One region of the Arthrobacter sp. FB24 genome, then DNA from elsewhere that is predicted to be linked to it. Evidence: riboswitches for the same ligand, from Rfam matches in the RefSeq annotation. Region 1 holds a riboswitch; each other region holds the start of a gene.

Region 1 (4,171 bases):
GCCCCGATGGAAATGACGGCACAGCGCCGGACCCGGTCAGGGAAGCTAACGGCCCATTCCAAGGCGCGGGCTCCACCCAGGGATCCGCCCAGGACGGCGTACCAGCTGTCGATGCCAAGGGCGTCCGCCAACCGGGCCTCGGCCGCAGTGGTGTCGCGCAGGGTCACCAGGGGGAAGCGCGAGCCCCACGGCCTGCCGTCCGGCGCGGGAGTGGAAGGCCCGGTGGAGCCGTAGCAACCGCCCAGGATGTTGATGGAAACCACGAAGTACTTGTCCGTATCAACCGGGGCGCCGGGCCCGGCAAGCTGCTCCCACCAGCCTTCTTCGTCACTGGCTCCCCTGGTAACGTGCGTGCTGCCGGTCAGGGCATGCTGCACCAGCACGGCGTTGGAACGGTCCGCGTTCAGCGTGCCCCACGTCTCGTAGGCGAGTGTGACGTCCGGCAGATGCCCGCCGGCTTCAAGGTCAAGCCCGCCGATGCCCTGGAACCTGACGGTACCGTCGGGGACAGTGCCTGCGGTTTTGCCCGCGGTGGTTTTCACGTCACGGGCTGACAGGCTGTGGCTGGATGTTTCGGGTACACCGCTGCGGGTGACGGCAATCGTCATCTGAGGACCTCTTCTTCGCGCTTGCCTGCCGCCAACTGGCCGGCAGGCCAGGTCTTCACCCGGGGCACCCCGCCGCGAAAGGAGGGTTGCCGGCCAGCAAGCCGGGGCTGTCGCTGGCACTCATGACCTTTAAAGAGTCTACGAAATGCGTCCCCGCAATGGCGAAGAATGTGACAGCAATATGACTCCCGGCGTCGAGACGCCGGGAGTCATACGCGTCAGTCGCCCTTGGCGGCGCGGAAACCGGCGTCGAGGTCGGCGATGATGTCATCGATGTGTTCCAGCCCCACCGAGAGGCGGACCAGGCCCGGCGTGACCCCTGCCACCGCCTGCTGTTCCGCCGTCAGCTGGCTGTGCGTGGTCGACGCCGGGTGGATGACCAGCGAGCGCACGTCACCGATGTTTGCGACATGCGAGTGCAGTTCCAGCGCGTCCACGAACCGCTTGCCGGCCTCGGCCCCGCCAGCGATGTTGAAGGACACGATGGCTCCGGTGCCCTTGGGTCCGTACTTGCGGCCGCGCTCGTACCAGGGGCTGGACGGCAGCCCCGCGTAGGCCACGGATTCGACGTCGGCCCGTGCCTCCAGCCATTCGGCGACGCTCACCGCGTTGGCCACGTGGCGCTCAACGCGCAGGCTCAGCGTTTCCAGGCCCTGGGCGATAAGGAAGGCGTTGAACGGAGAAACGGCCGAGCCGAGGTCCCGCAGGAGCTGGACGCGGGCTTTCAGGATGTAGGAAAGGTTCGCGCCCAAGGCGCCCCCGGCGCCGAGGTCCCGCGCGTAGACAAGCCCGTTGTAGGTGGGGTCCGGGGTGTTGAAGCCGGGAAACTTCTCCGGGTCCTTGCCGAAATCAAAGTTGCCCGAGTCCACGATCACGCCGGCAATGGCGCTGCCGTGCCCGCCAAGGTACTTCGTTGCCGAGTGGACCACAATGTCGGCACCCCATTCCAGCGGCCGGATGAGGTAGGGCGTGGACAGTGTATTGTCCACGATCAGCGGGACACCCGCCTCGTGGGCAACGCCGGAAACGCCTTCGATGTCCAGGACATCCTGGCGCGGGTTGGACACCACTTCGGCAAAGAAAAGCTTGGTGTTTGGCCGGACTGCGTCCTTCCATTGCTGGAGGTTGTCCGGGTCCTCGACGAAGGTCACGGAGATGCCGAACTTCTTCAGGGTGTGGGCCAGCAGGTTGTAGGTGCCGCCATAGAGGCTGGGGCTGGCCACCACGTGATCACCGGCTTCGGCGACGTTGAGGATGGCGAATGTTTCGGCCGCCTGCCCCGAACTGAGCAGCAGCGCCGCCAGGCCGCCCTCAAGGCTGGCCACGCGCTGCTCCACTGCGTCCTGGGTGGGATTGCCGATGCGCGTGTAGATGGGCGCCAGTTCGGCCAGCGCAAAGCGGTTGGCAGCGCTCTCGGCGCTCGGGAACACGAACGACGTCGTCTGGTAGATGGGGAGGGCCCTGGCGCCGGTGGCGCTGTCCGGCTCCTGCCCGGCGTGGATCTGGCGGGTTTCGAAAGACCAGGCATTGGACATTGAAGACTCCTTCTAAAGAAAGGCACCACAGGCGGACGCACGGTATGCCGGGCCGGTTCTGGTGCCGCGCTTGCCGACCGGCGGTTGCCGGAGGCCAGGTCCTCACCCGGGGCACCCCACCGCGGAACGAGGGTTGCCGGCCAGCAAGCCGGGGCTCAATGCTGGCGCTCATGACCTTGACCCAGTGTAGAAACGGAGCAATCCGTCTGAACAGGTTTGTGACGAAGGACGTCGGCCGCATGATTTTCGTGGGCTTCAGGGCCCTCCGCCATGACATCCCATCTCGGTAAGCATACCCTTAGCTGAGAGCTCCATCACAAAGTGCCAAGATGAGGGCATGCGCATGGATCACGTCTCTTACGCCTGTGAACAAGATGGCTTGGCTGCCACCACCGAACGTATTGCAACCGCCCTCGGCGTCGAAGCCGTTAAGGGCGGGGTACACCCCCGATTTGGCACCCGCAACATGATTATCCCGCTCGCCGGGCACAAGTATTTGGAGGTCGTGGAGGTCCTTGACCACCCGGCATCCGACAAGGCTCCGTTCGGGCAGGCTGTCCGGGCACGCTCCGCAGCTGGCGGCGGCTGGATGGGCTGGTGCGTCGAAGTGGACGACCTGGCACCGTTCGAAGAACGCCTCGGCCGCTCGGCTGTCAACGGCAACCGCAAGTTCCCGGACGGCCGCGAACTCGTCTGGAAGCAGATCGGTATCCTGGGCCTCATTGCAGACCCGCAGGTACCCTACATGCTCAAGTGGGAAGGCGACCCGGAGCTTCACCCGTCCAACGCCTACCCGAGCAACGTCAAGATGTCCAGCCTCACCATCGCCGGCTCGGCCGAGCGCGTCACGGAATGGCTCGGGCAACCGGTCGAGAAGCCCTTGGAGGATGTGGCCGTTGAATGGGTCGCCCCGAAGGGGACGCCGGGAATCCTCTCCGTTACGTTCGAAACCGCCTCCGGGGCAGTAACCATCTAGCCCTCTTACACCGTGTGGTCCTCCGGGCCACGGGCAGCGCGCTGCCTTTACGAACTTCGGCCGCTATCAGCGGGTGCCAACGACGTCACCCACCGATAGCGGCCGAATCCTTTTAAGCGGTTGCCGGCTAGCCCAGCCCGATGGCCTTGCCGAAGAGGCTGAAGCCGACGAACGCCACAATGTCCAGCAGCGCGTGGGCGATCACCAGTGGCATGACGCGGCGGGTCTTCGTATAGATCCACGCAAATACCACGCCCATGATGGCGTTGCCGATGAACGGACCGAACCCCTGGTAGAGGTGGTAGCTGCCCCGGAGCATGGAGCTGGCGAAGATGGCCAGCGGCATGCTCCAGCCAAACTTGCCGAGCCGGTCCAGCAGGTACCCCACCACGATGACCTCCTCCACGATCCCGTGCCGTACGGCGGAGAGAATCAGCACGGGGATGGTCCACCAGTAGGCGTCGAGCGCACTGGGGATGATGGCCGTGGTGATGCCCAGCGCCCGTCCGGCGGCGTACAGCCCCAGGGACGGTATGCCGATCAACGCCGCGAGGCCCAGCCCCTGCAGCAGGTCCTTGCCGGGACGGGCGAAGTTGAAACCGAGTTTGCGGAAGGCCGAGGCCCCGGACTCCCCCGCCGTCCGGTGCTCGGTAAGGAAGTAGATGACCAGCACCACCGGCACCAGAGCGAAAACAATGTCCAGCAGCTGGTACGTGAGGTCGAAGTATTCGCGGCTGCTCTGGGAGCGGTTGAGGGTGGAGGTCCCTTCCGCCAGGGGTGCCCGCGTCAGCTTGTCCAGCAACTGCACCACCGAATACACGGCGGACTGCCCCAGCGACAGACCCAGGACAATCCAGACTTCTAACCGCAGACGACGGCGGGAGGGAACCAGCATGTTCCTATCTTGCCTTCACTTTCTGGTTCTTTCCTGTCCGCCGCTTCCGGCCGGTCGCAGGGCAACGCTTCCGCTGAGCCGCGCGGTCCGGGGCCTATGCTTGGAATTTATGAGTGCGCCCGGAAAAATCATCATGATCCGGCACGGCCAGTCCGCC
Region 2 (4,171 bases), 1.5 Mb from region 1:
GCATGGCCACCGCAGGGGCCATCCTGGGCCTCGCCGTTCCCGGCGTGGAAGTGGAAGACATCGGCACTACGTCCAAGACCATGCCGGACTTTCCGCAACTTTGGGAATCCATGCTGACACAACAGCCGGGCCGGCAGACGGAACAGGCCCGTGGGGCGTAGCACCGGTTCCTGGGACGAGTCCGATATCCGGATCCGCCCCAACAAGAAAGGCTCGCGTCCCCGGACCAAGGACCGGCCCAGCCATGACGACGCCGTGACCGGCCGGATCATCACGGTGGACCGCGGGCGCTATACGGCGGTGGTGGGCGAGGACAGCGGGAACGAGCGCACGGTGATTGCCGCGCGCGCCCGTGAACTGCGCCGTTCGCCCGTGGTCGCGGGGGACTTCGTGTCCCTGGTGGGAGATGTTTCGGGGGCACCGGACACGCTTGCGCGGCTCGTGAAGATCCAGGACCGCCGCACGCTGCTGCGGCGCAGCGCCGATGACACGGACCCCATCGAGCGGGCAGTGGTGGCGAACGCTGACCAGCTTGTGGTGGTGGTTGCCGCCGCCAATCCGGAACCGCGCACCGGCTTTATTGACCGCGCCCTGGTGGCGGCATACGACGCCGGGATTGAGCCGTTGCTGCTGGTCACCAAGGCGGACGTCAAGGATCCCACGGAGCTCCTGTCCAACTACCGGCACCTTGATTTCCCCGTGATCATCAGCCGGACAGCCGACGCCGCGGCCTCCGGAATCGATGCACGCTCCGATGACGGACTCTCGGCACGCCTGGACAGCGACGCTGTCTCGCAGCTGCGGGCGCACCTCAACGGCAAGGTCACCGTGATGCTCGGGCATTCCGGCGTAGGGAAGTCCACCATGGTCAATGCCCTGACGGGTGCTGAGCGGGCCACGGGAGGCGTCAACGCCGTCACCGGCCGGGGGCGGCACACGTCGTCGTCGGCGCTTGCCCTGCGGATCAGTGACGCGCCCGCCGGAAGCTGGATCATTGATACGCCCGGCATCCGCTCCTTCGGCCTTGCCCACGTGGATCCCGACCGGATCCTGCGCTCGTTCCCCGATCTGGAACCCGGCACGGATGCCTGCGAACGCGGCTGCAAGCACGATGCCTCCGCCGTCAACTGCGGTGTGGACGCCTGGGTGGCCCAAGGACACGCGGGCCCGTCCGGTGCAGCGCGCCTGGCGTCCCTGCGTCGGTTGCTCGGCACAGACCCCCGGATGGAAGCACAGGATGCCAAGGAACTCGGCATCGTTTCGTGACATCCCGGCCGGCCGGCCACAGAGACGGTAGTTTGGAACCATGACCCAACCCGCTTCGAGCTACAACGATGACCTGCGCCTCGCCCATGTCCTGGCCGACTCTGTTGACTCCCAGACCATGAGCCGCTTCAAGGCGCTGGACCTTCAGATTGAAACCAAACCGGATCTGACGCCGGTAACGGATGCTGACAAGGCCGCTGAAGAATCCATCCGCGGCCAGCTCTCCCGTTCCCGTCCGCGAGATGCCGTCCTCGGTGAAGAGTTCGGCAGTTCCGGGCATGGTTCCCGCCGCTGGATCATCGACCCGATCGACGGCACCAAGAACTTCGTCCGCGGCGTGCCGGTGTGGGCTACCCTGATCGCCCTCGTGGATGAGGGCGAGCCGGTGGTGGGCCTGGTCAGCGCGCCCGCCCTGGGCAAGCGCTGGTGGGCCGCGAAGGGGGCGGGTGCCTACATGGGACGGTCGCTTGCGGCTGCCACCAGGCTGAAGGTTTCGAACGTCTCCAGGCTGTCTGACGCGTCCCTCTCCTATTCGAGCCTGGGCGGCTGGAAGGAACGCGGCAACCTGGACGAATTCCTGGGGCTCACTGAAGAGGTCTGGCGGACCCGCGCCTACGGTGACTTCTGGTCCTACTGCATGGTGGCCGAGGGATCGGTGGACATCGCCTGCGAGCCGGAGCTGAACCTGTATGACATGGCGGCGCTGGTGCCGATCGTCACCGAAGCCGGCGGACGCTTCACCTCACTTGAGGGAGTGGACGGCCCCTTCGGCGGCAACGCCCTGGCCACCAATTCAATCCTTCATTCAGAGGTCCTCAAGCGGCTGAACCCGGAACTGGACGACCTCCTCTAACGCGCGCCCCGCCCCCGGCGTCGGGCCCGGAGCCAAGAGGTTCCGTCGCGGGCGCACCCCGGCAGGCACATTCAAGAGCGTGCCGAATAAACAACGGCGGATGCCCTCCTTAGGGGGTGTCCGCCGTCGTTATATTCGGCGCCGGCCCCCTTCTTCCGCCGCGCGTAACAAAGAGCTTAACAATCGCCCTGACTTTCCCGCGGCGCGGTGAATGTCCTAATCTCGAAACAGGTCACGAGTGCCAGCGCTAAACCCCGGTTTGCTGGCCGGCAACCCTCCATTCGCGGTGGGGTGCCCCGGGTGACGACCAGGCCGGTCCGGAACGGACCCGGCAAGCGCGGATCCCCGGAGTGCGGGGTCCCTTTACAGTGAGGTCCCCATGACTACTGCCACTTTCCCCGCAAACACCGCAACCACGTCCACTGCAGGCCTTCTGGACCCGCGGTTCACCGTCGCCCAGCGCCCCCTCTCCGCCGTTACCGGCGCGGAGATCCAGGCTCCGCTGATCCAGGGCGGCCACGTCCGCTACGCGAACCTGGACTACGGCGCATCGGCCCCGGCGCTGTCCGTTGTCTCGGCCTACCTCAACGAGATCCTGCCGTACTACGCCAGCGTGCACCGCGGCGCGGGCTATGCCTCGCAGATCAGCACGTCGGTGTACGAAAATGCCCGGGACATCGTCCGCGGGTTCGTGGGCGGCAGGGCGGACGATTCCGTCATCTTCACCCGGAACACCACGGACTCACTGAACCTGCTGGCCGGATGCCTGCCGGTGGCCGACGGCCGCCACATCGGCGAAGTGCTGTACCTCGACATCGAACACCACGCCAACCTGCTCCCCTGGCAGGGCGTCCCGCACCGGAGTGTTGTGGCCGCCCCGACGCTCAGGGCCACCCTGGAGAACCTGCGTTCCGAGCTCCGGCACGGTGACATCAGCCTGCTGGCCGTTACGGGCGCCTCCAACGTCACCGGCGAAATCCTCCCCATCCGCGAGCTGGCCGCACTGGCTCACGAACACGGCGCAAGGATCGTTGTGGACGCGGCGCAGCTGGCCCCGCACCGCCGCATCGACATCGCCGCGGACGACGTCGACTACCTCGCCTTCTCAGGCCACAAGCTGTACGCGCCGTTTGGCAGCGGAGTCCTCGTGGGCCGGCCGGACTGGCTCGACGCCGGGACGCCCCACCTCGCAGGCGGCGGAGCCGTACGTGAGGCGCGGCTGGACTCCGTTAGCTGGACCACCGGGCCGGCACGTCATGAAGGCGGCTCACCGAACGTCCTCGGGGCCGCCACCCTGGCCCGGGCCACCCAGGTTATCGGCGCCCTGGACCAGGAACTGTGGCACGCCCATGAGACGGCCATCCGGTCCTTCCTCGTTGAGGGACTGCGGAAGATCGACGGCGTCGCTGTCCACCAGATCTTCAGCGACACGGATGACACCATCGGGGTGGTCAACTTCTCCGTCGCCGGCTACGACGCCGGCCTCGTCGCGGCCTACCTGTCCGCCGAACATGGCGTGGGCCTCCGGGACGGCCGCTTCTGCGCCCACCCGCTGCTGAAGCGGCTGGGACTGCCGTCAGGCTCATTGCGGGCAAGCTTCGGCGTCGGCTCCCGCTTGGAGGATGCCCAGCGCCTGCTCGCCGGGATCGAGGAACTTCGCCGGACCGGCCTCGGCTGGGACTATGTCGTGGACTCGGGCCGCTGGGTGCCTGCCAACGACACCCGCAGCTACCCGGACTGGGCACCCAACACTCCAGGCACCGCCGGCGCAGCGCCCTGCACCGAAGACTGAGGGTGCGGCGTGTGCGGTAAATTCGAGGGGTAAGAATTCCAGCCTGCCCGAAGGAGACTGCACGTGGCACGGGGAGGCCCCAAACTGCACCACCAGCGCCGCTACGAGCTCGGCCGGAGTTTCCAGGACGGCGGCGAACACTATGACCGGGTCCGTCCCGGCTATCCCGCCGATTCCGCGGACTGGCTGCTCCGAAGCGTCGGCACGGTAGCCGGCGCGTCCAGCGCCGCTGACATCGGCGCCGGGACGGGAAAGTACAC
Region 3 (4,171 bases), 1.8 Mb from region 1:
GGTGCGCCGTGCCGATCAGGAACTCTCCGCTGCCGCCGCCCATGGCACTAGAAGTCCAGCAGGTTCCGGCGGAAGCCGCCGTCGCCATAGCTTGTCCGGAGCAGCCCGCGGCGTCGCAGCACCGGGGCCAGCCGGTCCAGCACACCATGAACGGTGGCCGGATCAACGAAACCCGAGAACAGGAAGCCGTCCCCGCCCACCTGCACGCCGGTTTCTTCGAGGTAGTCGGCAATTTCCTCGGCCGTGCCGATGATGCTGTCCCCGGCGCCGCCGCTGCGGGCCTGCAGGAGCTGGCGCAGCGTGGACCCGGGAGGACCCGCCTTGGCGAAATGATCCAGGGTGCCCTGGTTGCTGTTCGTGGTGAGCTCGGGGAGCGGGGCGTCGAGGTCGAACTGCTGGAAGTCGATCACGGAGAGGTAGGAGATGGAGTTCAGCTGGCTGTCGATGTCGCGCTGCGTGAGCTGGCGGCGCTGCTCCCGGAGCTCGTCCGCTTCGGCCCGGGAGCCCACCACGGTGGGTTTGAGGACAAACAGCACCTTGACGTCGTCGGGGTCCCGCCCCGCCGCGGCCGCCTCGGCCCGGATCGAATCACGGTAGGCCCTCATGCCGTCCGCGCCCCTGGCGAGGGCAATTGCGACGTCCGCGTTGCCGCCCGCGAAAGCCTTGCCCCGCGGGGACGCCCCGGCCTGCACCAGCACCGGTTCCTCAGGCAGCGGCGCGGTGTTGAGCGGGCCCCGGACCTTGAAGAATTGGCCGTCGTGGTTGATCGGATGGACCTTCGTATGGTCGGCAAAGATGCCGGCGTCCGGATCCTCGACAATGGCGTCCGGCTCCCAGCTGCGCCAGAGCTTGCGCACCACGTCCACGAATTCCTCCGCCTTCTCATAGCGGAGGTCATGCTCGATCTGCTGGTCCAGCCCGTAGTTCTGCGCAGCAAGATCGCTGCCGGAGGTCACCACGTTCCAGCCCAGCTGGCCGCTGGAGAAATGCTGCAGCGTGGCCAGGAGCCGGGCAGCGGTGAACGGCGGGTAGAAGGACGCACTCACCGTGGGAACAATGCCCAGGTGTTCCGTGGCGGAGAGCAGGTAGGGCACCAGTGCCAGCGGATCGTGCTTCGGCGCAAAGGACGCCTGCGCCAGCGACACCTTGGCGCTTCCGCCGTACGTGTCCGGTACGGTGAGCGAGTCCTCGATGATGAAAAGGTCCAGCCCTGCCCGCTCGAATTCCCGCACGGCGTGCTGGTACAGGGCGGGTTTTTTCCAGTCGTACCCGATGCCATACCCGGGCGTACCCCACCCCTGGACGCCGAACCCGTGACCCACAAACCAACCGAAGTGCAGCATGGGACTGCCTGTATTCCGATTCGATTCATTCACGGCTGCCTGATTTCATCCGGCGTTACAGCGGTTCATCTCCCGTCATTATCCCCCCGGCAGGGTCTTTTGTAACTGCAGCCGGGGGTACCGCCGGGGCGGATGCGGGGCCGCGGTGCGGGCGTTCCCGTTACGGAAGATGACGACGACGGCGGTGCGGGCCGCCGTCGTAAGTGTTACGTTTTTGGGGAGTAATGAGAACCGGCGCCAAGCCCTGACTGGCCGGTCGGCAACCCTCCTTCCACGGCGGGGTGCCTCAGGTGAATACTCGGCATATCGATATTCGAATTGCAAGCGTGAGAGAAGGAGATCCGTCGTGTCCGACGCACCCGCACAGCTGGCCCCGGCAGCCGAACCAGACGCCGCCGGCCAGGAACAACCGGCCCTGGCACTGCCGCAGGAAAGGCTGGCCTACCGGCTCATCACCGGCCCCGACGACCGCTCGTTCTGCGAGCGCATCTCCGCAGCACTGGCCGACGGCTATGTCCTGCACGGAGGCCCGGCGGCAACCTTCAACGGCACCAGCGTGATCGTTGCCCAGGCCGTGATCCTGCCCGAGGCAGTCGCCAGCTCCGACGCGGCGGTGGCAACCGCAGTGGACGAACTTGAGTTCGACGCCGACTTCCCGGGCGAAGGCTTCGAGGGCCACGCATGAGCTACGCCGGAGACCTGAGCCCGCAGGACGCCTGGGCCAAACTGGAGCAGGGCGCCGTCCTGGTGGATGTCCGCACTGAGGGCGAGTGGGCGCACATCGGCATCCCGGACACCAAAGCCACGGATAACGATCCCCTCTTTATCCAGTGGACCTTCCCCGGCGGCATCCCCAACCCGGATTTTGTCGACCAGCTGAAGCAGCAGGCCCCCGAGGACTCCGGCGTCGAACTGGTGTTCCTCTGCCGTTCCGGTGTCCGGTCCGTTGCCGCGGCCATTGCCGCCACCCGGGCCGGGTTCACCGCCTACAACGTCCTCGAAGGCTTCGAAGGCGAACCGGACCGTTACGGCGAACGCACCGTCAACGGCTGGAAGAACCGCGGCCTGCCCACCAATCTCGGAAAGAACTAAGTGACCTTCAATCCCGACGCCGCTGGCTGGAGCCCTGACACCCAGGCTGTCCGCGGCGGACTTGACCGCACCAATTTCCAGGAGACCGCCGAGCCGATCTTCCTCAACTCGGGGTTCGTCTACGAATCCGCGGCAGCTGCCGAGCGGGCATTCACCGGCGAGGACGAACGGTTTGTGTACTCCCGGTACGGCAACCCCTCCGTGGCCACCTTCCAGGAACGCCTCCGGCTGCTCGAGGGCACCGAAGCGTGCTTTGCGACGGCGTCCGGCATGTCCGCCGTCTTTACGGCACTGGGTGCCCTGCTGGCTGCCGGTGACCGGGTGGTTGCCGCCCGGTCGCTGTTCGGCTCCTGCTTTGTCATTTTGAACGAGATCCTGCCCCGGTGGGGCGTCGAAACGGTGTTCGTGGACGGCCCGGACCTGGAACAGTGGCGGACCGCTTTGGCGGAACCGACGACGGCGGTCTTCTTCGAGTCGCCGTCGAACCCGATGCAGGAGATCGTGGACATCGCCGCGGTCAGCGAACTGGCCCACGCTGCCGGGGCGACCGTCGTCGTCGACAATGTCTTTGCCACCCCCCTGCTGCAGCGCTGCGGGGAGCTCGGCGCGGATGTGGTGGTGTACTCCGGCACCAAGCACATTGACGGCCAGGGGCGGGTCCTTGGCGGCGCCATCCTGGGCACCAAGGAGTTCATCGAAGGCCCGGTCAAGCAGCTGATGCGCCACACCGGGCCGGCGCTTTCAGCCTTCAACGCCTGGGTGCTGACGAAGGGCCTGGAAACCATGGCGCTGCGCGTCAACCATTCCTCGGCCTCCGCGCTTCGCCTGGCCGAGTGGCTGGAAGGCCAGCCGGCGGTCAGCTGGGTCAAGTACCCGCTGCTGAAGTCCCACCCGCAGTTTGAGCTGGCGGCCAGGCAGATGAAGGCCGGCGGTACCGTGCTCACGCTGGAGCTTCTGCCGTCGGCGGGCCGCACGGCGAAGGAAGCAGCCTTTGCCCTGCTGGACGCGCTGCGGATCATCGACATCTCCAACAACCTCGGCGATGCCAAGACGCTCATCACCCACCCGGCCACCACCACGCACCGTGCCATGGGGCCGGATGGCCGGGCCGCCATCGGGTTGAGCGACGGCGTGGTCCGCCTGTCGGTAGGACTCGAGGATGTTGACGACCTCATCCGCGACCTGGAGCAGGCGCTCAAACAGATCTGACCATCCCGCCCCTGATCAGCGCCAAGCTACGAAGACCTGCCGCGCCGAAAGTCAGGTGTCCAGCTCCCAGTGCAGGCGGATCGCTTCAGCTATCGGGGCGGCCGCAACGTCCACAGTGAAGGCGACTGGCGCGGTGCCGGTCTCTTCGATGACGGTGTCATGGTAGACGCGGCCGCATGCCGGGCACAGCGTGTAGAGGTCCTCATCCCCGGGCCACTCGGCCAGTCCGGCCGGGACAGGAGTGCCCTCGCCAAGGTGGACGGGCATGCCTTCGGAGTTGGCCTGGATCAGCCCTTCGTCGCTGACGGTGTTTCCGCAGACGCAGGTGATGGTGGTGACATCGTGGCCGGCGACTGTTGCGTATTCGGTTTCCATAGCGCGCTCCGGGGTAGTAGGAACCTGTTCAGGACTGGCGAACGCGCAGCAGCACCGGCGCCTTCTCGCGCGCGGTGACGGCTTCGGTCCGGCGCATGCTCACGTCCACCGCGTGGGCAACCACGGCGGCCAGCCCGGCGGCGGCCTCCGGG

The links. A riboswitch is a leader RNA that binds a small molecule or an ion and turns the genes downstream of it on or off. The one in region 1 is predicted to bind S-adenosylmethionine.
Region 2: another riboswitch for S-adenosylmethionine. It lies ahead of ARTH_RS13490 (aminotransferase class V-fold PLP-dependent enzyme); the one in region 1 lies ahead of ARTH_RS06675 (bifunctional o-acetylhomoserine/o-acetylserine sulfhydrylase).
Region 3: another riboswitch for S-adenosylmethionine. It lies ahead of ARTH_RS19540 (DUF1737 domain-containing protein); the one in region 1 lies ahead of ARTH_RS06675 (bifunctional o-acetylhomoserine/o-acetylserine sulfhydrylase).

Annotation. Positions count from the first base shown of each region.
Region 1 is NC_008541.1:1,475,851-1,480,021, reverse strand. Features, by position in the region: gene metX (homoserine O-acetyltransferase MetX) at 1-608, opposite strand, end outside; SAM riboswitch class IV at 621-736, opposite strand; gene ARTH_RS06675 (bifunctional o-acetylhomoserine/o-acetylserine sulfhydrylase) at 827-2,143, opposite strand; SAM riboswitch class IV at 2,205-2,319, opposite strand; gene ARTH_RS06670 (VOC family protein) at 2,481-3,119, shown strand; gene ARTH_RS06665 (CPBP family intramembrane glutamic endopeptidase) at 3,247-4,014, opposite strand; gene ARTH_RS06660 (histidine phosphatase family protein) at 4,124-4,171, shown strand, end outside.
Region 2 is NC_008541.1:2,978,058-2,982,228, forward strand. Features, by position in the region: gene aroA (3-phosphoshikimate 1-carboxyvinyltransferase) at 1-161, shown strand, start outside; gene rsgA (ribosome small subunit-dependent GTPase A) at 151-1,266, shown strand; gene hisN (histidinol-phosphatase) at 1,307-2,119, shown strand; SAM riboswitch class IV at 2,350-2,463, shown strand; gene ARTH_RS13490 (aminotransferase class V-fold PLP-dependent enzyme) at 2,499-3,911, shown strand; gene ARTH_RS13495 (class I SAM-dependent methyltransferase) at 3,975-4,171, shown strand, end outside.
Region 3 is NC_008541.1:4,340,575-4,344,745, forward strand. Features, by position in the region: gene ARTH_RS19530 (aromatic amino acid ammonia-lyase) at 1-43, opposite strand, end outside; gene ARTH_RS19535 (NtaA/DmoA family FMN-dependent monooxygenase) at 48-1,343, opposite strand; SAM riboswitch class IV at 1,564-1,676, shown strand; gene ARTH_RS19540 (DUF1737 domain-containing protein) at 1,759-2,028, shown strand; gene ARTH_RS19545 (rhodanese-like domain-containing protein) at 2,025-2,435, shown strand; gene ARTH_RS19550 (O-succinylhomoserine sulfhydrylase) at 2,436-3,644, shown strand; gene ARTH_RS19555 (hypothetical protein) at 3,696-4,019, opposite strand; gene ARTH_RS19560 (glutamate--cysteine ligase 2) at 4,048-4,171, opposite strand, start outside.